2 regions of the Diaphorobacter sp. LR2014-1 genome follow, and region 2 is predicted to be linked to the other one. Evidence: riboswitches for the same ligand, from Rfam matches in the RefSeq annotation. Region 2 holds a riboswitch; the other holds the start of a gene.

Region 1 (14,529 bases), on a different contig from region 2:
ATCGTCCTTTTGCGGCGCGACGGGAATGGCCTTGGCCAGGCGGAACAGCGCACCCAGCACCGGGATGCGGAAGATGCGGTGGTCCATGATGAAGTAGATGGGGCGCGGGCTGGCCGCCATCAGCAGCACGGCATCGACGAAGCTCACATGGTTGCAGGCCAGGATGGCGGCGCCCTCGGTGGGAATGTGCTCGTCGCCGCGCACCTTGAAACGGTAGATGCAGCGCGACAGCACCCAGGCCACGAAGCGCAGCAGGTACTCGGGCACCAGCAGGAAGATGTAGAACGCCACCACCGCATTGGCGATGCCGGTGAACAGGAAGATCTGCGGCACCGTGAAGCCCGCCGACAGCAACGCCCCCGCGAGCACGGCACTGGCGATCATGAACAGCGCGTTGAGGATGTTGTTGGCGGCGATGATGCGCGCGCGGTGCGTGGGCTGGCTGCGCATCTGGATCAATGCGTACATGGGCACGCTGTACAGGCCCGCGAACAGCGACAGCAGCAGCAGGTCGGCCATCACGCGCCAGTGCGCGGGCTGCGCCGCGAAGGCCGCCAGGGTGAGCACCTCCGACGGCGGCAGGGCCCGCGAGGCGAAGTACAGGTCGATGGCGAACACGCTCATGCCGATGGCGCCCAGCGGCACCAGGCCGATCTCCACATGCCGGCGCGAGAGCACCTCGCACAGCAGCGAGCCGATGCCGATGCCCACCGAGAACACCACCAGCAGCAGCGACGCCACCTGTTCGTTGCCATGCAGCACGTCCTTGGCGAAGCTGGGGAACTGCGACAGGAACACCGCGCCGAAGAACCACATCCACGAGATGCCCAGCAGCGAGCGGAACACCACGGTGTTGCCGTGCGCCAGCTTCAGGTTGCGCCACGTCTCGCTGACCGGGTTCCAGTTCACCGTCAGGCCCGGGTCGGTGGCCGGGGCCGGCGGAATGAACTGCGCCACCAGGCGGCCCAGCAAAGCCAGCGCCAGACAGGCCACCGCCACCGTGGTGTGGCCGATGCCCGGCAGCGCCACCAGCAGACCGCCCGCGACGTTGCCCAGCAGGATGGCGACGAAGGTGCCCATCTCCACCATGCCGTTGCCGCCCGTCAGCTCGCGCTCGTTCAAGGCCTGCGGCAGGTAGGCGAACTTCACGGGGCCGAACAGCGTGGAATGCAGCCCCATCAGGAACACGCAGCCCAGCAGGATGGCCGCGCTGCCGGCCACGAAGCCCCCGCCCGCCACCAGCATGATGGCGATCTCCAGGTTCTTCACGAAGCGGATGATGCGCGTCTTCTCGTACTTGTCCGTGAGCTGCCCCGCCGTGGCGGAAAACAGCAGGAACGGCAGGATGAACAGCGCGCCGATCACCAGTCCCGCCAGCGCCGGCGGCATCCACGACACGCTGAGCTGGTAGGTCACCATCACCGTGAAGGCGAACTTGAACAGGTTGTCGTTGGCCGCGCCGGCGAACTGCGTCCAGAAGAACGGCGCGAAGCGGCGCTGGCGCAGCAGCGCGAACTGGTTGGGGTGCGCCGCCGCCTCGGCAGGCTGGGCGGTGGGCGACAAGGTCACGGGGTGCTGCGCGCTCATATGCGGTGTGCTGGGGTGTGAAGGTGCCGCGCATTGTGTGCACAAAGCCCGCACAGGCCAGCCGCTTGTGGGCCTTGGTGGCTTGGATCACACTTAGGGTATCGCCATTCGATACTTTTCACCTCCAGCACCCCATGAGCACCACCGCCGACCTCGTCATCGCCCTGAAGAAGGAACTCAAGTCCGCCCAGATGACCTATGCCAGCCTGGCACAGGCGCTGGGCATGGCCGAGTCCAGCGTCAAGCGCATGCTGGCCAAGGGCGACATGCCGCTGTCGCGCATCGACGCCATCTGCCGCGTGCTGCGGCTGGACTTTGCCGACCTGGCGCGGCGCGTGGCTGACAGCCAGCCGCTGCTGAGCGAGCTGACGCAGGAGCAGGAAAAGGCCGTGGTGGCCGACAAGAAGCTGCTGCTGATGGCGATCTGCGTGCTGAGCCAGTGGACCCTGGAGCAGATCACCACCACCTACCGGCTGAGCGAGGCCGAGGGCATCCAGTACCTGGCGCAGCTCGACCGCATCGGCATCATCGAGTTGCGCCCGCTCAACCGCTACCGCCTGAAGCTTGCCAAGACCTTCCGCTGGCGCCCGCACGGGCCGGTGATGCACTACTTCCGCGACCATGCACTGCTGGACTACTTCAACGGCGGCTTCGACGCGCCGGGCGAGGGCGTGCTGCTGGTGCACGGCTCCATCGCACGCAGCCTGGCGCCCGCGTTCACCGAGCGGCTGCAGCGCGTGGCGCAGGATTTCGCGCAGCAGCACCTGGCCGACCAGCGCCTGCCCGAGCGTGAGCGCGAGGGCTACACCCTGCTGCTGGCCATGCGCAGCTGGGAGTTCGAGGCCTTTGCCCAGATGCGCCGCACCGCAAGGCCGTGATGCTCCTTTATTAATAGCTTATGGCGCTTGATGGACGGGTGCCAGCGCCTTAAAACACCCAAAACCCGACGCAGTCGGCCTGCCATTGACTTCCCCCTTCGCGGTGCCCACACTGGACCATCCGTCGCCCCCACACGCCTGCACGCACAGGTTCTCGCGCCCACTGGTGCAGAACCGGCAGTGCCCACAGGTCCACCCCAGCCAAGGAACGCCTACCCGCTGCCCCTGCCGCCAGCCCCGCACGCCCGGCCCCAGGCCGGCGACACGGGCCACGATCTCATGCCCCGGCACGAGGGGCCACACCGCATCCGGCAACTCGCCGTCACGCAGGTGGAGGTCCGTGCGGCACACGCCGCAGGCTTGCACCGCCAGCAGCAACTGGCCTGCCTGCGGAACGGGGGCACGGCAACTCCGCCAGCCGCAGCGGCTGGCCGGGTCCGTCCAGCACCATGGCGCGCATGGTCGGTCCTCACACCGGGGCCGTGTCAGCCGCCGCGTTCCGCCTGCAAGTGCCGCGCCAACTCCTGCAAGCTCAGGTGCGTCAGATCCTGTGCATGGCTGGCCACCAGCCGCTGGTGGGTGACACCATCCAGCTGTTCCATCAGCTCGCCCAGGAAGGGGTTGGACGCGAACACGGCCACGCGGCTGCGCTCGGCCGCGCCCACGGCCTCGCGCAGCGCGTGGGCCACCTCGCGCGCGAAGGTGCGCCGCTCCTGCGCGGCGGCCTCGCTGCGCGGCGCCAGACCGCTGCGTCCTGCGATCGAATGTCCGGGCGGCTCATGCCCCGCCGCACTGCCATGCAGGCGGGCGGCCGGATGCGTCAGGCATTGCCTTTCCGTCCAGTGCGTGGCTGCCGCAGGGTCAAGCTCCAGCAGGCGCGCCATCGAGCCATTGGCCACCAGGGCCCAGTTGGGTGTGTCCATGCAAGCCCCCAGTTCTCCAAGCCGTGTGCGGTGTTTGATCTTGTGGGGCGGCCCCGAAGGGGTCAATCCCACGGTACATGCAAGCAATCGTGGCGTGGCGGGCGGTGCGCCAAGCACCGCGGCGCCTCGCCGCGCACTGGTCGCGCCTCTCTCACTATTGAAAAAGGAGCTTGTACCGCTTCTCTGACAAGGGCTTCAGCCCTACCAGTACCTGAGTGCTGCACGCCGAAAGGCCGCCGTCACACCTGCTCACAAACCTTTGCCGGGGATGCAACAACGCGCCCGAAACGTTGACATGCGGCCCGCAGCATGGAGTCTCCCGCAGCGCCCCGCGCCGCATCCCACAACACAGGAGAACGCCATGGTCCGCACCACCACCCTTGCCGCAGCCGGCAGCCTCGTCGCCCTGCTGTCATTGGCAGGCGCCGCGCATGCGGCCACCAACGCCACCGTCGTGATCCAGGCCGGCACGCCCCACTACTCGGCACCGCCCGCCTATGCGGTGCAATACCACGCGCCACCGCCTCCACGCTACGAGCGCGTGCCCCCGCCGCGCCGCGGCATGGTCTGGTCGCAGGGCCACTGGGAATGGCGCGGCCACCGCCATGTGTGGGTGCCCGGCCAGTGGATGCAGGTGCGCCACGGCCACCATTACCGCCAGCCGCGTTGGGTGCAGCGCGGTGACCAATGGCGCTTCGTGCGCGGCGGCTGGGACCGCGATGGCGACGGCGTGCCCAACCGCCACGACCGCCGGCCCGACAACCCCTACCGGAGATGAACGGCCGAGCGCCGGTCGTCCGCGCGCAGCATGGCCCGGGACGGCGACGGGCCGTCCATATGCATATAGCGCGTGCGCATGTGAATTTCTCCACAATGGGTGTGTTTCGGCTGCGCCTACACGATAGGGCGCCGCCTTGCACTGACCCATCACAAGGAAATTCGCCATGCCCCTCCTGCGCCACGCCACCGCCGCCCTGGCCACGCTGCTGACCGTCACATCCGCTCTCGCCCAGGCCACGGACTGGCCCAAGCAGCCCGTCACGCTGATCATGGGCTTTCCGGCCGGATCGGGCGTGGACGTGGTGGCGCGCGCGGTGCAGGAGCCGCTGGGCCAGAAACTCGGCCAGCCCGTTGTGATCGACTACAAGTCCGGCGCGGCCGGCAACATCGCCAGTGAGTACGTGGCCCGGGCCAAGGCCGACGGCTACACCCTGGCCTTCGGCACGGCCGCCACGCACGGCAGCAATGCCGCGCTCTACAAGAACCTGCCGTTCGACGTGGAGGCCGACTTCGTGCCCGTCGCCCCGCTGATCGACGTGTCCAACGTGCTCACCATCAACCCCGCGGTGATCGACGCCAAGAACCTCAAGGAGTTCGTCGAGACCGTGCGCGCCAACCCGGGCAAGTACAACTTCGCATCCACCGGCAACGGCACGGGCACGCACATGGCCTTTGCCGAGCTGAATGCGCGCCTGGGCCTGAACATGGTGCACGTGCCCTACAAAGGTGGGCCCGAGGCCATCACCTCGGTGCTGCGCGGAGAGACCTGCTGCATCATGAACCAGGTGCAGACCGTGCTGCCGCACTACAAGACCGGCAAGGTGCGCCTGCTGGGGGTGACCACGGCCAAGCCCGTGGCGGCCGTGAAGGAGGTGCCGCCCATCGGCGCCAGCGGCCTGCCCGGCACCAAGGGCTTTGATAGCTCGATCTGGTTCGGCATCTTCGCGCCCAAGGGCACCGACCCAGCCGTGGTCCAGAAGCTGAACACCGCCTTGCGCGAGGTGCTGGAGCAGCCCGACGTGCGCCAGCGCTTCGAGTCGCAGGGCAACACGGTGCGCATCGAAACGCCCGAGCAGTTCCGCCAGACGGTCCACAAGGACCGCGCGAAGTGGGCGCAAGTGGTGAAGGACGCCAAAATCAGCATCGACTGATTTCGCCCTCCACGCTTTCTTCGACGCCCTCCATGTCACTTTCGCTTCCCCTGGGGGCGGCCGGCCTGGCCGCCCTCGAAGACCGCCTGCGGCACGACCTGCTCACCCTCAACTGGCGCGCCCGCGCATGGCTGCCGCCTCGCACCCATGAAGGGCAGCCCGTCACCGACGTGCTCATCATCGGCGCCGGCCAGGCGGGCCTGGCGGCCAGCATGGCGCTGGCGCAGCAGGGCATTGCCGCCGTGCTGCTGGACCGCGCGCGCGCCGACTACGAGGGCCCCTGGGCCACCACGGCGCGCATGGACACGCTGCGCTCGCCCAAGGAGCTCACCGGCCCCGCGCTCGGCGTGCCCTCGCTCACCTTCCGCGCCTGGTTCGAGGCCCAGTGGGGCCGCGAGGCCTGGGCCGCGCTCGACAAGATCCCGCGCCTGCAATGGATGGACTACCTGCGCTGGTACCGCCGCGTGACGCAGGCCGACGTGCGCAATGAACACACCGTCACCGCCGTGCACCCACGCGCCGAAGGCCTGGTGGCGGTGGACGTGCAGGCCCCCGCCGGCCACGCCACCTGGCTGGCGCGCCGCGTGGTGCTGGCCACGGGCCGCGACGGCCTGGGCGGCCCGCAGATCCCTGCCTTCATGCACGGCGTGCGCCACGCCGCACAGGGCGGCCTGTGGGCGCATTCGTCCGATGTGCTGGACTACGCCACGCTCAAGGGCAAGCGCGTGGGCGTGATCGGCATGGGCTCGTCCGCCATGGACAGCGCCGGCACGGCGCTGGAATGCGGCGCCGCCAGCGTGGACCTGATCGCGCGCCGCGCGGTGATGCCCACGGTGAACAAGTCCAAGGGCTCGGGCGTGCCCGGTCTCACGCAGGGGCATCACGACCTGCCCGACGCATGGAAGTGGCGCATCCGCCATTACATCAACGTGCAGCAGGTGCCGCCGCCGCACGGCAGCACGCTGCGCGTGTCGCGGCACGCCCATGCGTTCTTCCACTTCGGTTGCGCGGTGCAGGGCGTCACGCAGGTGGGCGACGCGCTGCACGTGGCGACGGCCCAGGGCACGTTTGCGTTCGACTTCCTGGTTCTCGCCACAGGCTTCGTGATCGACTGGGCACAAAAGCCCGAATTCGCGCCGTTTGCGCGCCATGTGCGCACCTGGGGCGAGCGCTACCAGCCGCCCGCCGGCGATGAAGACCGCGAACTGTCCGACTCGCCCGACCTCGGCCCGGTGTTCGAATTCCGCGAGAAAACCGCCGGCGCCTGCCCCGGCCTGGACCGCATCCACTGCTTCTGCTACCCGGCGGCGCTGTCGCACGGCACGGTGTCGGGCGACATCCCCGCCATCAGCGACGGCGCACGGCGCCTGGCCAGCGGCATCGCCGGCCTGCTGTACCGCGAGGACGTGGAGCACCACTTCGCCGCGCTGCAGGCCTATGCCGAGCCGGAACTGCTGGGCGACGAATGGACGCCCGCCGACACCTCCCAACGCATCCTGCCTTCGCCATGACCGACACCATCGACCAACTCGCCCGCCTGGGCCATGCCCCCCATGCCCAGGCCGCGCGCCAACAGCGCGCCAAGGCCATCACCGCCACCCAGGCCTGCGAAGACCTGCTGCTCGCGCCCGCACTGCCCGGGGGCCTGGCGCTGGCCGAGCGCCTGTCCGTGGCCCAGGCCGTGGCGGCCGCCAGCGGCGTGGCAACGCTGGCCGACCATTACGGCGCGCGCCTGGCCGGCCTGCCAGCCCCGCTGGCGGATGCGCGCTGGCAAGCCATCACGCATTTCACGCAGCTGCTGGCCACGCAGCCCGCCGCGGCCGACCGCGCGGCCCTGCTCGCCCTGCCCCAGGCGGGCCTCGCCACGCCGGACGTGGTGCTGCTCGCGCAGCTCATCGGCTTCGTGGCCTACCAGGCGCGGTTGGTGGCAGGCGTGGCGGCGCTGGCCGCCCTCGGCCCCGCGGGCACCGCAGCCACGGCGGTCGCTCCCACCACGCCGGACGCGCCCTTCGTGCACCCCGCCAACCTGCCCCCGCCCGGCGAGCCGCTGCGCCTGGCCGGCTACACCAGCGAGACGCTGGACTGGAAGGCCTGGCTGCCCGTGGTGGACCCCGCAACCGCCAGCGCCGAGCAGAACGCCGTGCTGGACGCAAGCCACCCCAAGGCACGCACGTCGGACTTCTACCTCGTGCTGGCGCACCAGCCCCGCGTGCTCGCCGAGCGCTCGGAGGCGTTCAACGCCATCATGTACGCGCCTGGCGGCCTGCCGCGCGCCGAGCGCGAGGTGGCCACCACCGTGGTCTCGCGCATCAACGGCTGCGTGTACTGCGCGTCGGTGCATGCGCAGCGCTTCGAGCAGCTGGCCAAGCGCAACGACGTGATCGCGCAGATCTTCGCCGACCCCGACAGCGCCGGCACCAACGCCCGCGAACGCGCCCTGGCGCAGGCCAGCGCCGCGCTCACGCGCGCGCCCGGTGCATTCGGGCCGCAGCACATCGCGCCGCTGCGCGCTGCGGGCCTGAGCAACCTGGAAATCCTGGACACGGTGCACGCCGCCGCGCTGTTCGCCTGGGCCAACCGCCTCATGCTCAACCTGGGCGAAGCGGTCTACCCCTGAGCATGCACCCGGCGCCCCGCCCTGAGAGCGTGTTCATGGTCTGAGGGTTAGCCCGCTGGGGACGCCGCGCCCGCGCCGCTACGATGGCCGGCGCAGGAGAGCAAACGGCTGCATGCCGTTTCACCGAAGGCGCAAACTCCCATACACGCTCAGGTTCCGTACTGCACACCCACACAGCCGTCTGGAGAGCCGCCACGCCCGCCGTGGCGCACCGAAGGAGCAAGTGCCGCGCACGGTCCCGCGCGGCATGAATCTCTCAGGTACCAAGGACAGGGGGAGCGGCAGCCAGGCCATGTCGCGCCCGCTGTTCGCTATTTATTCAATAGCTGTTCGCGCGCGCCCTGCCTGCGCAAACCTTGAAAAAGGCTTGTCAACCATGCGCGTGATCGTTCTGGGCGCCGGCGTCGTCGGCACCACCTCTGCGTACTTCCTCCAGCAACTCGGCCACGAGGTCACCGTCATCGACCGGCAGGCTGTGCCCGGTGCGGAAACCAGCTTCGCCAACGGCGGCCAGATCTCGGTCAGCCACGCCGAGCCCTGGGCCAACCCCGGCGCGCCGCTCAAGGTGCTGCAGTGGCTGGGCAAAGAGGATGCGCCGCTCTTGTTTCGCCTGCGCGCGGACATGCGCCAGTGGCTCTGGGGCCTGCAATTCCTGCGCGAATGCACGCCTGCGCGCACGCGCCACAACATCGAGCAGATCGTGAGCCTGGGCAGCTACAGCCGCAGCACGCTGCAGCAACTGCGCGTCGACACGGGCCTGCAGTACGACCAGCGCACGCAGGGCATCCTGCACTTCTACACCAGCGCCCAGGAGTTCGACGCCGCGCTGGCGCCCGCCGAGCAGATGCGTGCGCTGGGCTGCCACCGCCGCGTGGTGGATGCCGACGAGGCCGTGCGCATCGAGCCGGCCCTGGCCCACGTCCGGCCGCAGCTGGCGGGCGCCACCTACACGGCGGAGGACGAGTCCGGCGACGCCCACCTGTTCACGCGCGCGCTGGCCGGCGTGGCCCAGGCCGCGGGCGTGCAGTTCCGCCTGGGGTGCCACATCACCGCGCTGCACCCGGCGGGCGGCGCCATCGACCATGTGGAGGTCACCAACGAGGCCGGCGGCTACGAGCGCGTGCGCGGCGACGCCTACGTGCTGGCGTTGGGCGCATTCAGCCCGCTGCTGGCCCAGCCCCTGGGCCTGCGCCTGCCGATCTACCCGGCCAAGGGCTATTCGGTGACGCTGCCGGTGCGCGACACGGCCGCCGCCTACCAGGTGAGCCTGACGGACGACGAGTACAAGCTGGTCTTCTCTCGCTACACCAGCGCGCAGGGCGACCGGCTGCGCATCGCGGGGACGGCCGAGCTCAACGGCTACGAGCGCGCGCTGAACGCCGTGCGCTGCGAAGCCATCGTGCGGCGCGTGGAGCAGCTCTTTCCCGGCGCGGGCGATGCGAGCCAGGCGCAGTTCTGGAGCGGCCTGCGCCCCGCCACGCCGAGCAACGTGCCGCTGATCGGCAAGACGCGCTACGGCAACCTGTTCCTGAACACCGGCCACGGCACGCTGGGCTGGACCCACGCCTGCGGCTCGGGCAAGTCCATCGCGCGCATCGTGAGCGGGCTGGAGCCGGAGCTGGACTTCGCGTTCTGCGGCCTGCCGCGCCCTGCTGCGGCGCCCCGCCCCGCCGTCATCGGCGTTTGAGCGGGCGCCACGATGCTATGCATTGCATAGCTGCTTGCGCTTGATGGACGGGCGCTAGGGCCTGCTCACACTATTTTTGCCAGATGCGTTGCGATCAAAAAGGGCCAGGCGCAAGGCGCCAAACGAAGCTGGGGTGCTACCCCAGCGAGGCTTGGCAACGCCGCGAATGGCCCTTTTTGATCGCAACCCGGAGGGAACGGAGTGAAAACCGCGCCATTCGTCGTTGCCCTCCTAGCCAAGGCCCCGGCCTTGGCGTCGTCACGCGCCTAGATTGGCGCGGTTTTCACGCCATTCGCACTGGCAAAAATAGTGTGAACAGGCCCTAGAGGCCAAAAAGGCTTATAAAGCCCCGTCCGGCGCGACGAACACCGTCAGCACGCCCGTGTAGCCATAGAGCCGGTGCGCGGCGATTTCGCCGCCGGCGAAGAAGCCCGCCAGGGGCACGTCGCCCAGCGCATGGCGCACGATCTGCAGCTCGGCGCTGGGCCCACCGAAGTGCGGCCCGCCGCGGCCCGAACAACTCACATACAGCGCACTGCAAATGCGCCGGCCGCCCGCCGGCTCGGCATGCGGCGCGCTGTCTGCGGCGGGCAGCGCCTGCGCCTCTTCGAGTTGGGGCGACAGCTCCTCACGGATCTCTGCGCAGATGCGCATCAGGTCGGCACGGGCCGCGCCGACGTTGCGCTGGCAGAAGGCCAGGCGCATGCCCACCTCGACATGGTCACCCAGCGCCACGCCGCTGCGCGTCGCGTCCAGCCCGACGATGTGGCGCACGCGCGTGTCGGCGCCAAAGTGGCCCGTGCGCTGGCGCTGCGGCGCGTCCGCGTCCTCCAGCCCTGCCAGCGTGGCGCGCACGGCGCGCAGCGCGGCCTGGGCGTCGCCCTGCAGCGTCACGCCCAGCGTGTCCAGCAGCACGTCCAGCGCGGGTTCGCCGTCCAGCTCCAGCACCACGTTGTCCTGCGCGGCGGTGATGGCCGCCTGCGCGCCGATGGGCTGGCAGCCCTGCGTGACGCGCGAGACCAGTTCCACCTGCGCATCAAAGGCCACGCCCGACAGGCCGCCGTGCAGCACGCCGTCGCCCTCGCCGCCGGCGGGCAGCGCCAGCTGCACCTGCGCCCCGCGGCTGGCCACCACGCCGCCAAACAGGTAGCCGCTGCTGGTGCGGCCCGCCATCTCGGCCACCAGATCCGCCAGTTCGGGTGTCTGGCCGTCCACATGCACCAGCGCCGTGTGGGCCGCAAAGCCCACCCCGGCCGCATCGCCGTGCGCCAGCGGCGCCACGCCCGAGAACACGCGGTAGTGCGCGCGCGGCAGGTCGCACAGCATCAGCGAGAGCGCAGGTTCATCGAAATATTCGACGTTGTTGCCCGCCACGCCCACGCCGACCGCGCCTGCCCAGTCGGTGACCGTCGGCAGTTCGCGCCGCAGCAGGTCCAGCAGGGCCGCGGCATCGTCCGCATAGTGGTCGGTGATGTAGAGCAGCCCCAGCGTGGGTGCACTGGCGTACTGGGGCAGCGCCATCTGCGCCCGCAGTTGCGCCAGCACCAGCACCGCGGCCATGTGCCACTGCGGATGGGTGGCGTGTGCATTGGGAAAGAGTCTCATGTGTCAGCCCTGCGATGGGGTACAGGCGCCGCCGCGCAGCTCAACCTGCCGGCCGCCGCGTGCGGGACGCGGCAGCCTTTTGGGTGGGCGATGGTGCGGGGGCACGCTTGGCGCCCGCGCTGGCCGCGGCAGTCCGCTTGGCGGCCGGACGTGCCTTGTCGTTGGCCTTGTCGTTGGCCTTGCCGCCCGGTTGGGTCGCCGGCCGGGCGGCCGCCTTTGCGGAAGGCTTCCTGGCGGCAGGGGCGGGCGTTGCCGCAGGCGCCGCACCGGCGGCCTGCGCCGCCGCGCGCATGCCATGCATGCCCTGCGCGGCCATCTGCGTCGCCATGCTGGAAGCGGTCTTGAGTGCGCCGCTGGCCATCTCGCGCGTGGCGTCGAAGGCCGCCTGGTGCGTGCCCGCATCCCGCAGGGCATGCGCCGCGATCTGCTGGAACTGGCTGGTCAGCGCACCCCACCATTGCATCGGGTCGGCCGCCCCCTTGGTCTGCTCGGGCGCGGCCTCATCGTCCGGTGGTGTTCGCGCGCTGCGCGCCGCCGAGGCGTTATTGGCCGGGGACGGCGCCTCCGGTGCAGGTGCAGGTGCAGGTGCAGGTGCAGGTGCAGGTGTGGGTGGAGAAGTGAACGGGAATGCGGACGGTGGCTCGGCGGCTCGTGCGGCGGGCCGCTCCTTGTCCTGGCCTGCGGCGGCGCCGAAGCTGGCGGCCAGGTCGCCCATCGCCACGTTCATATCCTGCAGCGTGGCCAGCGTCATCTTCTGCACCTCCAGCGCCTGCACGGTCGCGGCCAGGGCGCGCGCGTTCTGCTCCAGCCAGAACTGCACGGCCTTGAGGTCCTGGATGCGCTTGTCCAGCTCGTCCACACTCACCGTGGGCGCCACCCAGCCCGACAGCCCCGGCATGGTGGGCATACCCGCCGCAGCGCCCTTGGCCAGGTTCTGCAGGAAATCAAATCCCGGGACGAAACGCCCGAAGCCGAAAGGGGTGCTATCGCTCATGGCCTGCTCCTGGTGCATCAGGGAATGGTTGCACAGCTTACCCGCATGCGCGCCACCCGTGCGGCACGTGCGTGCCCTGTACCGTCCACAGGCCCGCGATAGCGTGGTTTTCTCGCGCAAACCCGCATGAATAGGGCACCCCACGCGCACAGACAGCGCCTAGAATCCGATCACCAGCCTGGCTGGCCTGCTTCTATACACCTTACAACGATCCGACATCATGGCAACTGCAAAGAAGACCACCGCTCCGGTGAAAAAGACCGCCGCCAAAAAGGCTGCGGCACCTGCCAAGAAGGCAGCCGCCCCCGCAGCTCCTGCTGCCATCAAGCCCGTGAAGGAAGCCTTCACCAAGACCGCGCTGATCGCCCACCTCGCCACGCAGGCGGGTGTCGAGCCCAAGGCCGCTAAGGCCGTGCTCGCCGCATTGGAGACGGCCATCCTGGCTTCCGTGCACAAGAAGGGCTCCGGCGAGTTCACGCTGCCCGGCCTGCTCAAGATCGGCCTGCAGCAAGTGCCCGCCAAGAAGAAGCGCTTCGGCAAGGACCCGTTCACCGGCGAAGAGCGCTGGTTCCCCGCCAAGCCCGCATCGGTCAAGATCAAGACCCGCGCACTGAAGAAACTCAAGGACGCCACGCTCTGACACCGTGGCGCGGGTTTCGCAAAAAAAGCAGCCTCCGGGCTGCTTTTTTTATGCCCGAGCGGCCCAGGGCGCACGGCCGCGGCGCCTCACTCCGGCAGCGGCTGCAGGTACAGCTGCGCCAGGCGGCTGCGCGCGGCATCGTCCACGCCCAGGCGTCGCTCCAGGTAACGCTGCACGCCGCCGTGGTCCTGGTCAACGGCTTGCAATGCGGCCTCCAGGAAGTCCTCCTGCACGCGCCAGATCACGTTCAGCACCTCCTGCGGCGCAGAGCTGACCAGCCCCGCGGGCCGACGGTACAGCGCGTTAGTCAACAGGTAGTCCTGCATGACCACCTCGCGCGACACGCCGAGCGCCAGCAGAATCAGGGCCGCGGCGAAACCGGTGCGGTCCTTGCCCGCAGTGCAGTGAAAGACCAGGGGGGAATCCTCTGCCAGCAACTGCTCGAACAAGCCCGCAAACTGCTGCGCGTTGTCGGAAACAAAGGCGCGGTAGGTGTCCTGCATCAGCCCTACCGCAACGGGTGCCGTGATCTGTTGGCCCGCTACCGCCAGTTCCTTGGCGCGCTGCACGACGGTCGGCTCGATCGGCAGCGCGTGATAGCGCACCTGCGGCAGCGCATACGACTGGGCCGCGCTCTCCACCAGCCCGCGGAAGTCCACCGAGCGGGTCAGCCCCACACCGGCCAGCACCTGCGCGTCCTGCGGTGTCAGGGCCGCCAGATGATCGGAGCGGAACAACCGGCGCCAGCGTACCGTGCGTCCATCCAGCCCCGGATAGCCTCCCAGATCACGGAAGTTGGACGCCCCCGTCAGCGAAAGCGTGCGTGAAAAGTCTTGCATCCGGTCACTGTAGTTCAAAGCCGTCACACGCTCATGACACATGGGCGTACATGCAGCCCGAAGTGTCGCCCTGCGTAGAGCTGCCCGCAGCGCGTGATCTTTGGGGGAATGGAGAGTTCGTGGCTTCTGTACGCCCCGCGCCCGTGCCTGCAGGTATTGGCTTCCAAAGAAAGGACTACCGTCCCGCGAAAGAAACAAGGCCCCGAATCACGGAGAGGTCCTGTGCAGCGCTGGAGGATGAGGGTACGCAACAACTGCGTCGTTCCACGCAGCGTGGCAGTGCAGAAACAAAAACGCCCAACCGAGTGGTTGGGCGTTGTATGTGGTGGCCTGGGACGGAATCGAACCGCCGACACAAGGATTTTCAATCCTCTGCTCTACCAACTGAGCTACCGGGCCTGAGCCTTGAATTATAGCCCGAGAAATCGATGCATGACACCAAGCTGGAAAATTTTTGCCAATTCACGCGTTGCGTTTGTTGCGCCCGAGGTCCACCCCCAACTGGCGCAGCTTGCGGTAAAGATGTGTGCGCTCCAATCCTGTTTTTTCGGCGACGCGTGTCATCGAGCCGCCTTCGCGGGCGAGATGGAATTCAAAGTAGGCTTTCTCAAAACCGTCGCGCGCCTCACGCAAGGGTCGGTCGAGATTGAAGCCCTGGTGGGACATGGGCGCCTGCTCCATCACTGCAACAACAGGCGCAGGAGCCGGCGCGCCATTGGCAATGGCACCGGTTGTTGCGGGTGCAGGTGCGGTGTTGGCCTGGGCCGGCGCGGCAGCGCTTGCTGGTGGCTGCGCCGTACTGCGTGCCAGGCCCTGCTCCACTGCCTT
Region 2 (14,529 bases):
AGAAAGGATATGTCGACGAAGCATGGGGAAAAAGTCTCCTGGAGAACCTGGTATGGAACATGGCGCATCATCTGGCGCGCGCCCGCCTGGATGATGGCCCAGCCATCGTGGGCCGCACGGTGCCGAAGCGCGCGCATGCCATCGCCATCGGCGATGGCGGGGCGGGGCGAGGCGTCTCAGAGGCGCTCGAAAATGGCCGCGATGCCTTGCCCACCGCCGATGCACATGGTCACCAGCGCGTACCGGCCCTGGATGCGCTGCAGTTCGTGCAGTGCCTTCACGGTGATCAGCGCACCGGTGGCGCCGATGGGATGGCCCAGCGAAATGCCCGACCCGTTGGGGTTGACCTTGGCCGGGTCCAGGCCCAGGTCGCGCGTGACGGCGCAGGCCTGCGCGGCAAAGGCCTCGTTGGCCTCGATCACGTCCAGGTCGTTGACCGTGAGGCCTGCCTTCTTGAGCGCCAACTGCGTCGCGGGCACGGGGCCGATGCCCATGTACTTCGGGTCCACGCCCGCATGGGCGTAGGCCACCAAGCGCGCCAAAGGCTTTGCGCCGCGGGCCTGCGCTGCCTTGGCATCCATCAGCACCACAGCGGCAGCCGCATCGTTGATGCCCGAGGCATTGCCTGCCGTCACCGTGCCGTTGTCTTTCGCAAACACGGGCTTGAGCTTGGCCATGTCGTCCAGCGTTGCGCCGGCGCGGAAGTGCTCGTCGGTGGCGTATTGCACCTCGCCCTTCTTGCTCTTGAGGGTGACCGGGACGATCTGGTCCTTGAAGTAGCCCGCTGCCGTGGCACGCTCGGCACGGTTGTGGCTCTCCACGGCCAGGCGGTCCTGGTCTTCGCGCGTGATGCCCCACTTGGCGGCGATGTTCTCGGCCGTCACGCCCATGTGGATGTTGTGGAAGGGGTCGTGCAGGGCGCCGATCATCATGTCGATCATCTTGAAGTCGCCCATGCGCGCGCCCCAGCGGCTTGCAAGGCTCGCGTAGGGTGCGCGGCTCATCACCTCCGCGCCGCCGCCGATGGCCACGTCGGCATCGCCCAGCTGGATGGTCTGTGCGGCCGACACGATGGCCTGCAAGCCCGAGCCGCACAGGCGGTTCACGTTGAACGCGGGCGTGCCCTCGGCGCAGCCGCCCTGGATGGCCGCCACGCGCGAGAGGTACATGTCCTTGGGCTCGGTGTTCACCACGTGGCCAAACACCACATGGCCGACGTCCTTGCCGTCCACTTGCGCGCGAGCCAGCGACGCGCGCACCACGAGCGCGCCCAGCTCGGTGGGCGGAACGTCCTTCAGGCTACCGCCAAAGGTGCCAATGGCGGTGCGCACGGCACTGACTACGACGACGTCACGGGACATGGTTTTCTCCTGTAATGGTTTTAAATGAAATCAGGCTCTAGCGCTTATTGGATAAGCGCTAGCAGCTACAAAATGCATAGTAATGGTTGCACTGCGCCGGGGCACGGCATCAGGCCTCGCGCACGTCGGCCACGGGGTTGGCGCCGAAGTCTGTACGCTGCAGCCAGGCGAGCACGCGGGCAGCCGCGGCGTCTGGCGAGGTGAGCATGCCGCCCGTCTTGAGGGCGGCGAAGTTCTGCACATCCGGAAAGTCGGCCGGGTTGGCGCCGCGCAGCTGGATCTGCATGTCGGTGTCGATCACACCGGGAGCCAGCGAGCATACCTTGGCGCCGTGGTGCTTGGCGGCTTCGTCCAGCGCCAGGCACCGCGTGAAATGGTCCATGCCGGCCTTGGCCGCGCAGTAGCCCGACTGGGACGCCATGGCGCGACGCCCCAGCCCCGAAGAGATGTTCAGTACCTTGCGCACCACGGAGTGGGGCGGTGCAGCCCAGCCTTCGGTCGCGCCCAGGAAGGCGGCCGTCAGCAGCATCGGCGCCTCCAGACCCACGCGCAGCGCGTTGGACAGCTCGGCCATGTCCTGCGGGCTGGCGCATGCCGACAGCGGTGCGATGCGCGGGATCACGCCGGCGTTGTTGATCAGCGTGGCGCTGGCGTACCGGCTGGCAGGCTGCGTGGCCAGCCATTCGCGCAGGCGTTGAGCGGCCTGCGCAGGCTGGGCCAGGTCCACGCTCCATTGCTCCAGCGTCGCGCCCTGCGGCACGGCCGTGGACAACGGCGCAGAGGTGCTGCGCGCCAGGCTGATCAGCGTGTTGCCGGGTTTCAGCAACTGGTGTGCCATGGCCAGGCCCATGCCGCGCGAGCCGCCGGTGAGGATGTAGAGGTGTTGCGTCATGCGGGCATGGTAACGGCCACGCACGCGGCGATCAAAACGGCGGTGCCGAGGCAAACGCGCACCAGCCACCCTGCAGCGGGTGCGCGAACTCCAGCACGCAGGCGTGCAGCAACAGGCGCGGTGCGCGGGCTTGTACCGACGCATCGGCATAGAGCTGGTCGCCCAGGATGGGGTGGCCCAGTGCCGCCAGGTGCACGCGCAGCTGGTGCGTGCGACCGGTGACGGGTTCCAGCTCCACGGAGGTGGTGTCGCGGGCGGCGTCGTGCGCCAGCACGCGCCAACGCGTGAGGCTGGGCTGGCCGTGCGTGGCATCCACCACGCGCAGCGGGCGGCGTTCCCAGTCCGCCGCGATGGGCAGCGCGATCTCGCCCCAGCCGTCCGCGTGCGCAGGGTCGGGCGGCGGCATGCGGCCCGCCACCACGGCGCGGTAGCGCTTGTGCACCAGCCGCTGGGCGAAGCTGTGGCTGAGGGCCCGCTGCATCGCGGCGCCCCGCGCCATGAGCACAAGTCCCGACGTGGGCTGGTCCAGCCGGTGCACGATGAGCGCGTCGGGCCACAGCGCCTGGGCACGCGTACTCAAGGCATCCTGCTTGTCGGGGCCCCGTCCGGGCACGCACAGCAATCCCGAGGGCTTGTCCAGCACCAGCAGCGTGTCGTCCACGTGCACGCTGCGGACGCCCTCTGATGGGCTGGCCGGCATACCCTGCAAAGGTGCATGCGCCCCCGCCGTCTGTACGGCCTGCGGCGCTGTCAACTCAACCGCCATGGGCCAGCCGGTCCACGGTCGCGCACAGCTCTTCCACGTCATCGGGCTTGTGGATCAGCGCGCGTGCGCCTTCGGCCAGCGCGGCCTGTTCGATTTCCGCCGTCACATAGCCGGAGGCCAGGGCCACTGGCAGGTCGCTGCGGATGGTGCGGGCCGCGCGCACGAGATCCAGGCCCGAGTAGCCCGGCATGTTGTAGTCCGTCACCAGCAGGTCGTAGCGCTCGGGGTGGGCCTGCAGGGCGTCTGTGGCTTGGTGCGGGTCGGTGAAACCGCTGACCTCGTAGCCGCGGCGGCGCAGCAGGCGCTGCACCAGAAAGACCAGCGCCTGGTCGTCGTCCACGTACATCACGTGCAGCAGACGGTCTGTTGCCGGCGCCACCGCGGGCGGGCTGGCGGGCGCGACCGGCGCGGGAACTTCCGGCAGGGCGGCGACCATGGAGTACGACGCCACGGGAAAGTACAGCGTGAAGCGGCTGCCCTCGCCGGGTGCGCTGTGCACGTCCACGCCACCACCGTGGGTGCGCATCACGCCGTGCACCACCGCCAGTCCCAGGCCGGTGCCCTGGCCCACGGGCTTGGTGGTGAAGAAGGGTTCGAAGATGCGCGACTGGGTGGCGGCGTCCATGCCCGGGCCGTTGTCATGCACGCGCACGGCCACGTAGTCGCCCGCGCTCAGGCCCAGGCTTTCGCGCATGCGCTGGTCGGGCTGGATCAGCGCAGCATCCACGCGAATGCGGCCACGGCGGCTGCCGATGGCGTGCACGGCGTTGGTGCACAGGTTCAGCACCGCTTGCTCCACCTGCGTGGCATCCGCCAATACGGGGGGCAGGTCGGGGGGGACATGCACGGTCAGCTCGATCTCAGGGGGCAGCGTGACCCTCAGCAGCCGTTCGGTGTCGTGCACCACCTCTGCCAGGGTGACGGCGGCACGCTTGGGCGGCTCGTTGCGGCTGAAGGTGAGGATCTGGCGCACCAGGTCGCGGGCGCGCCGGCCGGCCTTGTCGATCTCCAGCAGGCTTTCGTACATCGGCGTGCCGGGCGGGCAATCGGCTTTGGCCAGCTCCACGTTGCCCAGGATCGCATGCAGGATGTTGTTGAAGTCGTGCGCGATGCCGCCGGCCATGGTGCCGACGGCCTGCATCTTGTGCGACTCGCGCAGTTGTCCCTCCAGCGCGTTGCGGCGGGCTTCTTCGCGCTTGCGGGCCGTGAGGTCGCGGGCAAACACGGTGGTGGTCTCGCCTTCCGCATGGCGCTCGAACGACACGCTGATCTCCACCGCCAGCTCGCGGCCCGATGCCGTGAGCGCCGTCATCTCCCCCAGCGCCGCCTGCGTGGTCAGTTGCGCGAACGCCAGCACCTGCTGGGCCTCGGGCAGAAAACGGCTCAACGGGCTGCCCAGCGCGTCGCTGGTGGCGCACTGGAACAGCATCGCTGCCGTGGGATTGAACACGGTGATGCGCTCGTGCTGGTCCACGCAGATGATCGCGTCGAGCGCGGAGTTGATCACCGCTTCCAGCCGGCGCTCGCTGGTGTGCAGTTGCACGTTGCGCTCCTGCAGCTCCTGTGCGCTGCGCTGCAGGGCCTGGCGTTCGGCCAGCAGCGGCCCCTGGTCGATCACGGCGCACAGAAACTGCGTGAGCGGCGCGTCCTGCTCGGAGCGCGACTCGATGCGCGCGATGTGCAGGTCGCCAGTGATATGGCGGCCCTCGCTGATGTGGAACACAACCTCCGTGGCCTCGGCCGTGCCCACGGCCCGCGCCTGGTCGAAGGCCTCGCGCACACGCGGCGCGTGGCTGTCGCTCACGAAGGGCATCAGTGCCGTCAGGGGGCGGTCCGTCTCGCGCGGTTGGAACGAGCGCTGTGCCATGGAGTTGGCCTGGACCACCATGTCATGCTCGTCCACCACCATGAGCGACAGCGGCACGCTGGAAAACAGGGCCTCGAATCGCTCGGAAGCGCTTTCGGCCGCGGCCTGGCTGTAGCGCAGCACCTGGTTCTGCGCCTCCAGCTCGGCCTGTGAGGCGCGCAGCTGCGCAATCAGCTCGGCCACGTCGCCGCTGGCCCGTTGAGGGCCGCGGCGCTCCGGCTGCTCAGGGGGGGACGAGGCAGGCTCCGCGGCGGGAAACAGCAGGGACAGGTCGGGGCGGCTCATGGGAATCGGGCAATCCGCAGGCCTGCCAGTGTACGCGTCTGCCTGGTGCCCCACAGGCCGGTGCCGCTGCCTCGTTCAGCGGCGCACCGACAGCAGCTCGATCTCGAAATTCAGCGTGGCGTTGGGCGGAATCACGCCGCCCGCGCCGCGCGCGCCATACGCAATCGCCGGCGGGCAGGTCAGCTTGGCCTTACCGCCCGGCTTCATGCGCTGTACGCCTTCGGTCCAGCAGGGGATGACGCGGTTCAGCGGGAACTCGGTCGGCTCGCCGCGCTTGTAGGAGCTGTCGAACTCCTTGCCGTCGGGGAAGGTGCCGCGGTAGTGCACCTTGACGGTGTCGGTGGCCTTGGGTGATTCACCGCTGCCGTCCTTGAGCGACTCATAGACCAGGCCGCTGCCGGTGGTGACGGCAGGGGCCTGCGCCTGGGCTGCGGAGGCGAGGGTGAGCGATGCGAGCAGTGCGAAAAGGGGGCGCATGGGTCAAACGTTCAGAAGCAACAAAGGCCCGATGGTAGGGCCTTTGTGAATGCCTGAGCGGAGAAGGCCGTCAGCCCAGTTCGCTCACCGGAACACAGCTGCAGAACAGGTTGCGATCGCCGTAGACGTTGTCCACACGGCCCACGGGGCTCCAGTACTTGTTCTGCCGCAGGGCGGCAACGGGATAGGCTGCCGCATCGCGCGGGTAGGGGTGCTGCCAGTCGGCTACCAGCAGGCACTCGGCCGTGTGGGGCGCGTTCTTGAGGGGGTTGTCGTCCTGCGGCCAGGTGCCGGCCTCGATCTGGCGGATCTCGCGCCGGATGGCGATCATCGCGTCGATGAAGCGGTCCAGCTCGAACAGCGTCTCGCTCTCGGTGGGCTCCACCATCAGCGTGTTGGGCACAGGGAACGACAGCGTGGGTGCGTGAAAGCCGTAGTCGATCAGGCGTTTGGCCACGTCCTCGGCCATCACGCCGCTGGTGTCCTTCAACTGGCGCAGGTCCAGGATGCACTCGTGGGCCACATGGCCGTTGGCGGAAGCGTACAGCGTGGGATAGTGGTCCTTCAGGCGCGCGCTGATGTAGTTGGCGCTCAAGATCGCTGTCTCGGTCGCGGCCTGCAGACCGTCGGCGCCCATCATGCGGATGTACATCCAGCTGATGGGTAAAACGGCTGCATTGCCCAAGGGAGCTGCGCTGACAGCTCCTGTTTTGGAAGCAATGCCGCCCGTGGCGTGGCCGGGCAGGTAGGGCACGAGGTCCTCCACCACGCACACCGGGCCCACGCCGGGGCCGCCGCCGCCGTGGGGGATGCAGAAGGTCTTGTGCAGGTTCAGGTGGCTCACGTCGCCGCCGAACTCGCCCGGCGCGGCCACGCCGACCAGGGCGTTCATGTTGGCGCCGTCCACATACACGCGCCCGCCGTGGCGATGCACCAGCTCGCACAAGGCCTTCACCTGGGTCTCGAACACGCCATGCGTGCTGGGGTAGGTGATCATCACGCAGGCGAGGTTGGCGCTGTGCTTCTCGCATTGGGCCTGCAGGTCCGCCATGTCCACGTTGCCGTTCTCGTCGCACTTGGTCACCACGACCTGCATGCCCACCATTTGGGCGCTGGCGGGGTTGGTGCCGTGCGCGCTGCTGGGGATCAGGCAGATGTTGCGGTGGGCGTGCCCCTGCGCCGCGTGGTAGGCCTTGATGGCCAGCAGGCCGGCGTATTCGCCCTGGCTGCCTGCGTTGGGCTGCAGGCTGATGCCGGCGTAGCCCGTGGCCTGGCACAGCCAGGCGCGCAGTTGCTCGTCGAGCAGGCGGTAGCCTTCGAGCTGGTCGGCCGGGGCGAACGGGTGCACTTGGGCGAACTCGGGCCAGGTGATGGGGATCATCTCGCTGGTGGCGTTGAGCTTCATGGTGCACGAGCCCAGCGGGATCATGGTGCGGTCCAGCGCCAGGTCCTTGTCGGACAGCTGGCGGATGTAGCGCAGCATGCCGGTTTCGGAATGGTGGGTGTTGAACACCGGGTGCGCCAAGAAGCGGCTGGTGCGCGCCAGGGTGTCGGGGAACAGCGCCGGTGCGCCGGCGGCGTCCATCGCCTCGATGGTGGGCAGTTGCTGGCCGTCCCGCGCAAAGATCTTCCACAGCAGCTCGATATCGGCGCGGGTGGTGGTCTCGTCCAGCGAGATGCACAGGTAGTCATTCCAGGCTTTTCGCAGGTTTGCGCCCATCTGGACTGCGCGAGCAGCTATTGAATCCGTAGCATCCTTGGTGTGCAGGCTGAGTGTGTCGAAGGCCGAGCCATGGTGGCGGCTGGTGAACCCCAGCTGCGCCAGGCCGCGGCTCAGGATGGCGGTGAAGCGCGCCACGCGGCGGGCGATGCGCGTGAGGCCCTCGGGGCCGTGGTACACGGCGTACATGCTGGCGATCACGGCCGGCAGCACCTGGGCCGTGCAGATGTTGCTCGTGGCCTTCTCGCGGCGGATGTGCTGCTCGCGCGTTTGCAGCGCCAGGCGGTAGGCGGGCTTGCCGTGCACGTCCACGCTCACGCCCACCAGGCGGCCGGGCAGGCTGCGCTTGAATTCGTCGCGGCAGGCCATGAAGGCGGCGTGCGGTCCGCCGGCGCCCATGGGCATGCCAAAGCGCTGGGTGGAGCCCACCACGATGTCGGCGTCCCACTCGCCGGGGGCCTTGAGCAGCGTGAGCGCCAGCAGGTCGGTAACGAAGATGGCGGCGGCCTGTTTGGCGTGGATGGCGTCCACGTCGGCCTGCCAGTCCTGCACCCAGCCGCTGCTGGCAGGGTACTGGATGAGGGCGGCGAAGAAGTCGCCGGCCAGGGCCGCCTGCCATTCCTCCTGGGAATTGGCCACCACCACGGTGATGCCGATGGGGGCGGCGCGGGTCTGGATGACTTCGATGGTCTGCGGGTGCGCATCGCCGGCCACGATGAAGACGTCGCTCTTGGACTTGACCGAGCGCTTGGCCAGCGTCATGGCCTCGGCGGCAGCGGTGGCCTCGTCGAGCATGGAGGCGTTGGCGATGGGCATGGCCGTGAGGTCGCACACCATGGTCTGGAAGTTGAGCAGCGCCTCCATGCGGCCCTGGGAGATCTCGGCCTGGTAGGGCGTGTAGGCCGTGTACCAGGCAGGGTTTTCCAGCACGTTGCGCAGGATGACGCCCGGCGTGTGCGTGCCGTAGTAGCCCTGGCCGATGAAGCTCTTGAGGATGCGGTTCTTCGACGCAATGGCCTGGAGTTCAGCCAGCGCTGCGGCCTCGGTGGCCGGCGCGGGCAGGTCCATGGGGCGCTGGCGCGCGATGGAGCGCGGCACGATGGAATCAATGAGCGCGCGGCGCGAAGCCTCGCCGATCACCGACAGCATGTGTGCTTCGTCGGCGGCGTCGATGCCAATGTGGCGGGGCAGGAATTCAGCGGCGTTTTCGAGCGCCGCCAGGGGCAGGGGGGAGGGCATCTGCATGGCGAGGGACCAGTCTCAAGAGCGATGGGGCGGTGCGGCGGCGCCGTGTGCACGGCGCCGCGGGTGCATCAGGCGTTCTGGGCGAAGGCGGTATAGGCCGTTTCGTCCATCAGGCCGGCGAGCTGGCCGGCGTCGCTGAGCTTGACCTTGAAGAACCAGCCGGCGCCCAGCGGGTCGGAGTTGGCCAGGGACGGGTCGGCGCGCAAGGCCTCGTTGACCTCGACGATTTCGCCGGACACGGGCATGTAGACATCGGCAGCGGCCTTGACGGACTCGACCACACCGGCCACGTCGCCCTGGGCAAAGGTGGTGCCCACCGCGGGCAGGTCCACGAACACCACATCGCCCAACGCATCCTGCGCGTGGACGGTGATGCCGACGACGGCCGCGGCCGGGTCGGCTGCGTTGATCCATTCATGGTCTTTGGAAAACTGGATGCTCATGAGGGGCTCCGGGAAGAAGAGGTGGAAGGAAAAGGTTTGAGAGTGGTCAGCCCGCACTGTAGCCGGGCTGACCTGGGCGCGGTGGCAGTTCGCCGTGGTGAATTCAGCCGCGGTAGTAGCGTGTGGGAACAAAGGGCGTGGCAGCCACTTCCATGGGCACGGCCTTGCCGCGCACCATGGCGTTCACACGGGTGCCGGGGGCGGCATGGGCGGGCATTACGTAGGCCAGGGCGATGGGCTTGTCGGCAGTGGGGGCCAGCAGGCCGCTGGTGACTTCGCCGATGCGCTCGCCCGACTCGTTTTGCAACTCGGTGTGCTCACGCACGGGCACGCGCTCCAGCGCCACCAGGGCCACGCGCTTGCGCGTGAGGGTGGCCGGGCTGTCGATCTGGGCCAGCACCTTGTCGGCACCGGGAAAACCGCCAGCGCGCGCGCCGCCTGTACGGCGCACCTTCTGGATGGCCCAGTTCAGGCCGGCTTCGGGCGGGGTGGTGGTGGTGTCGATGTCGTTGCCATACAGGCACAAGCCGGCTTCCAAACGCAGCGAGTTGCGTGCGCCCAGGCCGATGGGCTTGACCTCGGGCTGGGCCAGCAGCGTGCGCGCCAGGGCCTCGGCCTGCGTGGCGGGCACCGAGATCTCGAAGCCGTCCTCTCCGGTGTAGCCGCTGCGCGTCACGAAGCACTGCGCCCCGGCGATGTCGAAATGCCCGCCGGTCATGAACACCAGTTTGTCCACGCCTGGTGCCAGACGCGCGAGCACCGCAGCCGCCTGTGGGCCCTGCAGCGCGAGCAGGGCCTGGTCGGGCATGGGAATCACCTGGCAGCGTTGGCCGATGCGCGCCTGGATGTGGGCAATGTCGCCCACCTTGCAGGCGCCGTTGACGATCACGAAGAGCTCGTCCTGCGCCATGCGGAAGAACATGAGGTCGTCGATGATGCCGCCCTCGTCATTGAGGAGCAGGCCGTAGCGCTGCTTGCCCACGGGCAGGTCGACCACGTCCACGGGCATCAGCGTCTCGAACGCGGCAGCGGCGTCAGGGCCGACCAGCTTGAGCTGCCCCATGTGCGACACATCAAACAGGCCGGCCGCCGTGCGCGTGTGGTGGTGCTCGGCCATCAGGCCCATGGGGTATTGCACGGGCATGGAGTAGCCGGCGAAGGGCACCATGCGGGCGCCCAGTTCGATGTGCAGGGCGTTGAGGGGAGTGGTGAGCAGGTCGGACATGGCGGACATGGCAATGGGCGAAGGCAAATGGTGGAGCGATCTCTCGATCGCCGATTTGCCCCGCTGTCCGCTTTACCTGAGAGATTCACCCCGCCTGCATGGCATGTCACGGGGCTTGCTCCTTCGGTGGGCCGCATGCTGCTGCGGCCTCTCTCCAGCAAGGGAAACACCCGCATCCCTGCGGGCGTGTCGCCAGTCCTTTTGCCTGAGCGTTCGGCTGCTGCCTGCGCCTTCGGCGGCCCGGCCCTGAGGGGCGCGGACTCTCTCCTGACGGGACGGATTCTATCTATTTTGCGTACACGAGATCACGCAGGGCCAATGAAAGCGATGGCACGTAGGTGATGACCAGGAGGCACAGCAGGACCACGCCCACGAACGGCAGCAGGTGGGCGACGATGCGATCCAGAGAGATGCGCGCCACCGTGCACGCCGCGAACAGGTTCACGCCGAAGGGTGGCGTGATCATGCCGAGCGCCAGGTTCACCACCATGATCAGCCCGAAGTGCACCGGGTCCACGCCGAAGTGCTGGGCCACCGGCGCCAGGATCGGCGCCAGCACGATGATGGCGGCGCTGGTCTCGATGAACATGCCGATCACGAACAGCGCGGCATTCACGCCCAGCAGGAACAGCGCGGGCGACTGCAGCACCTCCTGCAGCCAGCGGCCGATGGCGTCCGGCACGCCAGCGCGCGTGATGAGGAAGGCAAACAGGCCCGCATTGGCAATGATGAACATGATCACCGCCGACGAGATGGCCGACTTGCGTAGGATGGCGAACAGGTCCGCGACGCGGATCTCGCGGTAGATCAGCATGCCCACCACCAGCGCGTAGAACACGGCCACGGCAGAGGCCTCGGTGGGCGTGAACACGCCGCCGTAGATGCCGCCCAGGATGATGACTGGCATCAGCAGTGCCCAGCCCGCCTGCAGCAGCGCGCGGCCGAAGGGCATGCGCCCGTCGCCGTCATGCTTGCCCCAGCCCTTGTACTTGCAATACACCCAGACGAACAGCATCAGCGCACCGCTGATCAGGATGCCGGGGCCGAAGCCGGCGATGAACAGCTCGCCGATCGATACCTCGGCCGCCACGCCGTACAGGATCATGGGGATCGACGGCGGGATGATCACACCCAGCTCGGCACTGGTGGCCTGCAGCGCGGCCGCGTAGCTGGTGGGATAACCGTGCTTGATGAGCGCGGGAATCAGGATGGCGCCGATGGCGAACGTGGTCGCCACCGATGACCCTGAGACGGCCGCGAAGATCATGCAGGTGAGCACGCAGGTCATGGGCAAGCCACCCTGCACGCCGCCCACGATGCTCTTGGCAAACTCCACGAGCCGTCGCGAGATGCCGCCGGTCTCCATGAGGTTGCCCGCCAGGATGAAGAACGGAATGGCTGCGAGCGGAAACTTGTTGATGGAGGCGAACATCTCCTTCACGGAGATCAGCATGTTGGCGTTCGCCACCTGGATGCCCAGGATGGAGGCCAGCCCGATGGAGACGGCCACGGAGATGGTGAGCGCGAAGCACAGCACCATGGTGGAGATCATGACCGTGGTCATAGGGCCCCCACGCGCGTCATTTCATGTACCCGCCGCCCCCCGAGGAGGCCGCTCGCTTGCTTGAGGCGGCTCTGCGCGGCGCTCATTGGGCAGTCTCCAGTTCATGGCGCTGCGGGTCGATCAGATTGCCCACGATGCCGAGGATGCTGAACAGCCCACCCACGGGCATGGCCAGATAGGCCCAGAACATGGAAACCGACTCCAGCCCTGCCATCGACTGCACGCCGCCGCGGCGCGCGTAATCCCACCCCCACCAGATGATCACGGCGATGAGCGCCAGCGCTGCCAGGCACACCACCCAGTCCAGCACGCGCCGCAGCGGGCGCGGGCTCCAGCGGTAGAGCACGTCGACGCTGACCATGGCGCCCTGCCGGAATGCCATGGGAATCGCCAGAAACACCATCCAGATCAGGCTGAAGCGGATCAGCACCTCGGTCCACTCGGCCGGCTCTTCGAAAACGAAACGCATCAGGATCTGGAACATGCCGAGCGCCGAGGCCAGCGCCAGCATGGCGCAGGCGCCCCACATGGCGACGGCGGTGCTCCAGCGCTCGCAGGAGAGGAAGAAGGTTTTCATGCGCACTCACGAAAATATGAATAAAAACGCCCGTGGCGCATGATCCACGGGCGGTAGCAGCTACTGAAAAGTGAGCGTCACTTGTAGTTGCGGATCTTGTCGAGGTTGGCCTTGCCGAACTCTTTCTCGAACTGCGCGTTCACGGGCGCGAGCGCGGCGACAAACTTGGACTTGTCCAGATCGTCGATCACCGTCATGCCCTTGGCGCGCAGGTCGGCCACGCCCTTGGCGTCGTCCTCGTCCACGCGAGCGCGGTTGGCCTTGGTGCCCTCCTTGGCGGCGTCGATGAAGGCCTGCTTGTCCGCGGGTGAGAGCTTGTCGAACACCGCCTTGTTCATCACGAAGATGCAGGGCGAGTACACGTGACCCGTCAGCGAGAGGTGTTTTTGTACCTGGTCGAACTTGGCCGAGATGATGACGGGCAGGGGGTTTTCCTGGCCGTCCACCGTGCCCTGCTGCAGGGCTGTGAACACCTCGGGGAAGGCCATGGGCGTGGTGATGATGCCGAAACCCTTGTACGCGGCGATGTGCACCGGGTTCTCCATGGTGCGCATCTTCAGGCCCTTCAAGTCCTCGGGCGTCTTCACGTCGCGCTTGCTGTTGGTCATGTGGCGAAAGCCATTCTCCGCCCAGGCCAGCGCCTTGAAGCCCTTGGCATCGAACTTGGTCAGCAGGTCCTGGCCGATCGGACCGTCGAGCACGGCGCGTGCGTGGGCCTTGTCACGGAACAGGAAGGGCACGTCCAGGATCTTTGTCTCGGGCACGAAGTTGGGCACGGGACCGGTGGAGCTGAAGGCCAACTCCTGTGTGCCCAACTGCACCGCCTCGATGGATTCGCGCTCGCCGCCCAGCGCGCCGTTGTAGAAGGTCTGCACCTTGTAGCGCCCGCCGGTGCGCTTCTCGACCTCCTTGGCAAACGTGTCGATGGCGACGCCCTGGTGGGAGTTCTGCGCCGTCGAGATGCTGATGCGCATTGTGGTTTGTGCCAAGGCCGTTGCGGCCATGCCCAGTGCCAAGCCCAGGCCCAGCGCAAGTTTGGTCAGCTGCATGTTGTCTCCTGTGAATCTGCGGGTGCTGCCGAAAAATTATGGCAATGCAACATGACGCAGGTCATAGGGGTTTGCGCGGGGACTTGAGAAGGCCGCCTTGGCCCGTCTTGCCAAGTCCCCGCCCAGCGGTAACCGGGCGGGGTCTCGTCAATGTCGTGCGCCCCGGTAAGAGCGCCTTGATGGAAAAGAAGTATGCGCCGCGGGTTGTGGATGAATTTGCTGAATTTCTCTATAAAAACCTACATTGAAGAAAAATTTTCTGTGGTATCTAGGTTTCACGAATAATGCAGCACATGGATCGCCTAGACAGAAAAATTCTCTCCGTCCTGCAAGGCAATGCACGCGCCAGCCTGCAAGAGATTGGCGCCGCCGTCGGCCTGAGCCCCTCGCCGTGCTGGGGCCGCATCAAGAAGATGGAGGAGGCCGGCGTGATCGAAGGCTATACCGTGCGCCTGAACCCGCTGGCGCTAGGGCTGGGCGACACGGTGCTGGTCATGGTCACGCTGGACAGCCATTCCGACAACACGCTGGAGAAGTTCGGCGAGGTGCTGGCCAGCATTCCCGAGGTGGTGGAGGCGCACCTGGTGTCGGGCGAGTACGACTACCTGCTGCGCGTGGTGGTCAAGGACACGCGCGACTATGAGCGCCTGCTGCGCGAGAAGCTCTACAAGATCAAGGGCATACGCCACAGCCAGTCGAGCTTCGTGCTGCGCACGCTGAAGAAGGCAGACCTGCCTTTGGGTGTATGAAAGAAAAAAGCTGCTCGCATCCATGAAATGGGCGCGAGCAGCTATCTTTTTCTGAGCGTGATGCAGATCAGCCGAGCAGCAGCGCGTCGTCGGCCAGCTTCTCGCCGCGCACCTTCTCGAACATCTGCAGCAGGTCGGGCACGTCCATACGCGCGCGTTCGTCGCCCGAGACGTCCAGCACCACCTGCCCCTGGTGCAGCATGACGGTGCGCTGGCCTACGTCCAGCGCCTGGCGCATGCTGTGCGTGACCATCATGGTGGTGAGCTGGTTCTCGGCCACGATGCGGGCCGTGAGCTGCAGCACGAAAT

Evidence for each region. A riboswitch is a leader RNA that binds a small molecule or an ion and turns the genes downstream of it on or off. The one in region 2 is predicted to bind glycine.
Region 1: it holds a riboswitch for glycine, as region 2 does, so the genes downstream of both, BV908_RS10525 (D-amino acid dehydrogenase) here and gcvT (glycine cleavage system aminomethyltransferase GcvT) in region 2, are expected to answer to the same signal.

Annotation. Positions count from the first base shown of each region.
Region 1 is NZ_MTBE01000011.1:59,932-74,460, forward strand. It holds gene BV908_RS10485 (MFS transporter) at 1-1,587, opposite strand, end outside; gene BV908_RS10490 (helix-turn-helix transcriptional regulator) at 1,722-2,465, shown strand; partial or broken gene BV908_RS10495 (alcohol dehydrogenase catalytic domain-containing protein) at 2,610-2,925, opposite strand; gene BV908_RS10500 (host attachment protein) at 2,951-3,388, opposite strand; gene BV908_RS10505 (YXWGXW repeat-containing protein) at 3,750-4,166, shown strand; gene BV908_RS10510 (tripartite tricarboxylate transporter substrate binding protein) at 4,333-5,319, shown strand; gene BV908_RS10515 (NAD(P)/FAD-dependent oxidoreductase) at 5,352-6,830, shown strand; gene BV908_RS10520 (peroxidase-related enzyme) at 6,827-7,936, shown strand; glycine riboswitch at 8,108-8,219, shown strand; gene BV908_RS10525 (D-amino acid dehydrogenase) at 8,313-9,623, shown strand; gene BV908_RS10530 (FIST N-terminal domain-containing protein) at 9,963-11,228, opposite strand; gene BV908_RS10535 (PhaM family polyhydroxyalkanoate granule multifunctional regulatory protein) at 11,269-12,222, opposite strand; gene BV908_RS10540 (HU family DNA-binding protein) at 12,443-12,862, shown strand; gene BV908_RS10545 (tyrosine-protein phosphatase) at 12,949-13,701, opposite strand; tRNA gene BV908_RS10550 (tRNA-Phe) at 14,025-14,100, opposite strand; gene BV908_RS10555 (response regulator) at 14,164-14,529, opposite strand, start outside.
Region 2 is NZ_MTBE01000043.1:4,614-19,142, forward strand. It holds gene BV908_RS19530 (tripartite tricarboxylate transporter substrate binding protein) at 1-24, opposite strand, end outside; gene bktB (beta-ketothiolase BktB) at 177-1,361, opposite strand; gene BV908_RS19540 (SDR family NAD(P)-dependent oxidoreductase) at 1,471-2,253, opposite strand; gene BV908_RS19545 (RluA family pseudouridine synthase) at 2,285-2,953, opposite strand; gene BV908_RS19550 (ATP-binding protein) at 3,009-5,171, opposite strand; gene BV908_RS19555 (FKBP-type peptidyl-prolyl cis-trans isomerase) at 5,247-5,648, opposite strand; gene gcvP (aminomethyl-transferring glycine dehydrogenase) at 5,719-8,613, opposite strand; gene gcvH (glycine cleavage system protein GcvH) at 8,682-9,056, opposite strand; gene gcvT (glycine cleavage system aminomethyltransferase GcvT) at 9,160-10,290, opposite strand; glycine riboswitch at 10,335-10,449, opposite strand; glycine riboswitch at 10,469-10,561, opposite strand; gene BV908_RS19575 (TRAP transporter large permease) at 10,568-11,845, opposite strand; gene BV908_RS19580 (TRAP transporter small permease) at 11,928-12,422, opposite strand; gene BV908_RS19585 (TRAP transporter substrate-binding protein) at 12,500-13,471, opposite strand; gene BV908_RS19590 (Lrp/AsnC family transcriptional regulator) at 13,765-14,220, shown strand; gene BV908_RS19595 (ABC transporter ATP-binding protein) at 14,288-14,529, opposite strand, start outside.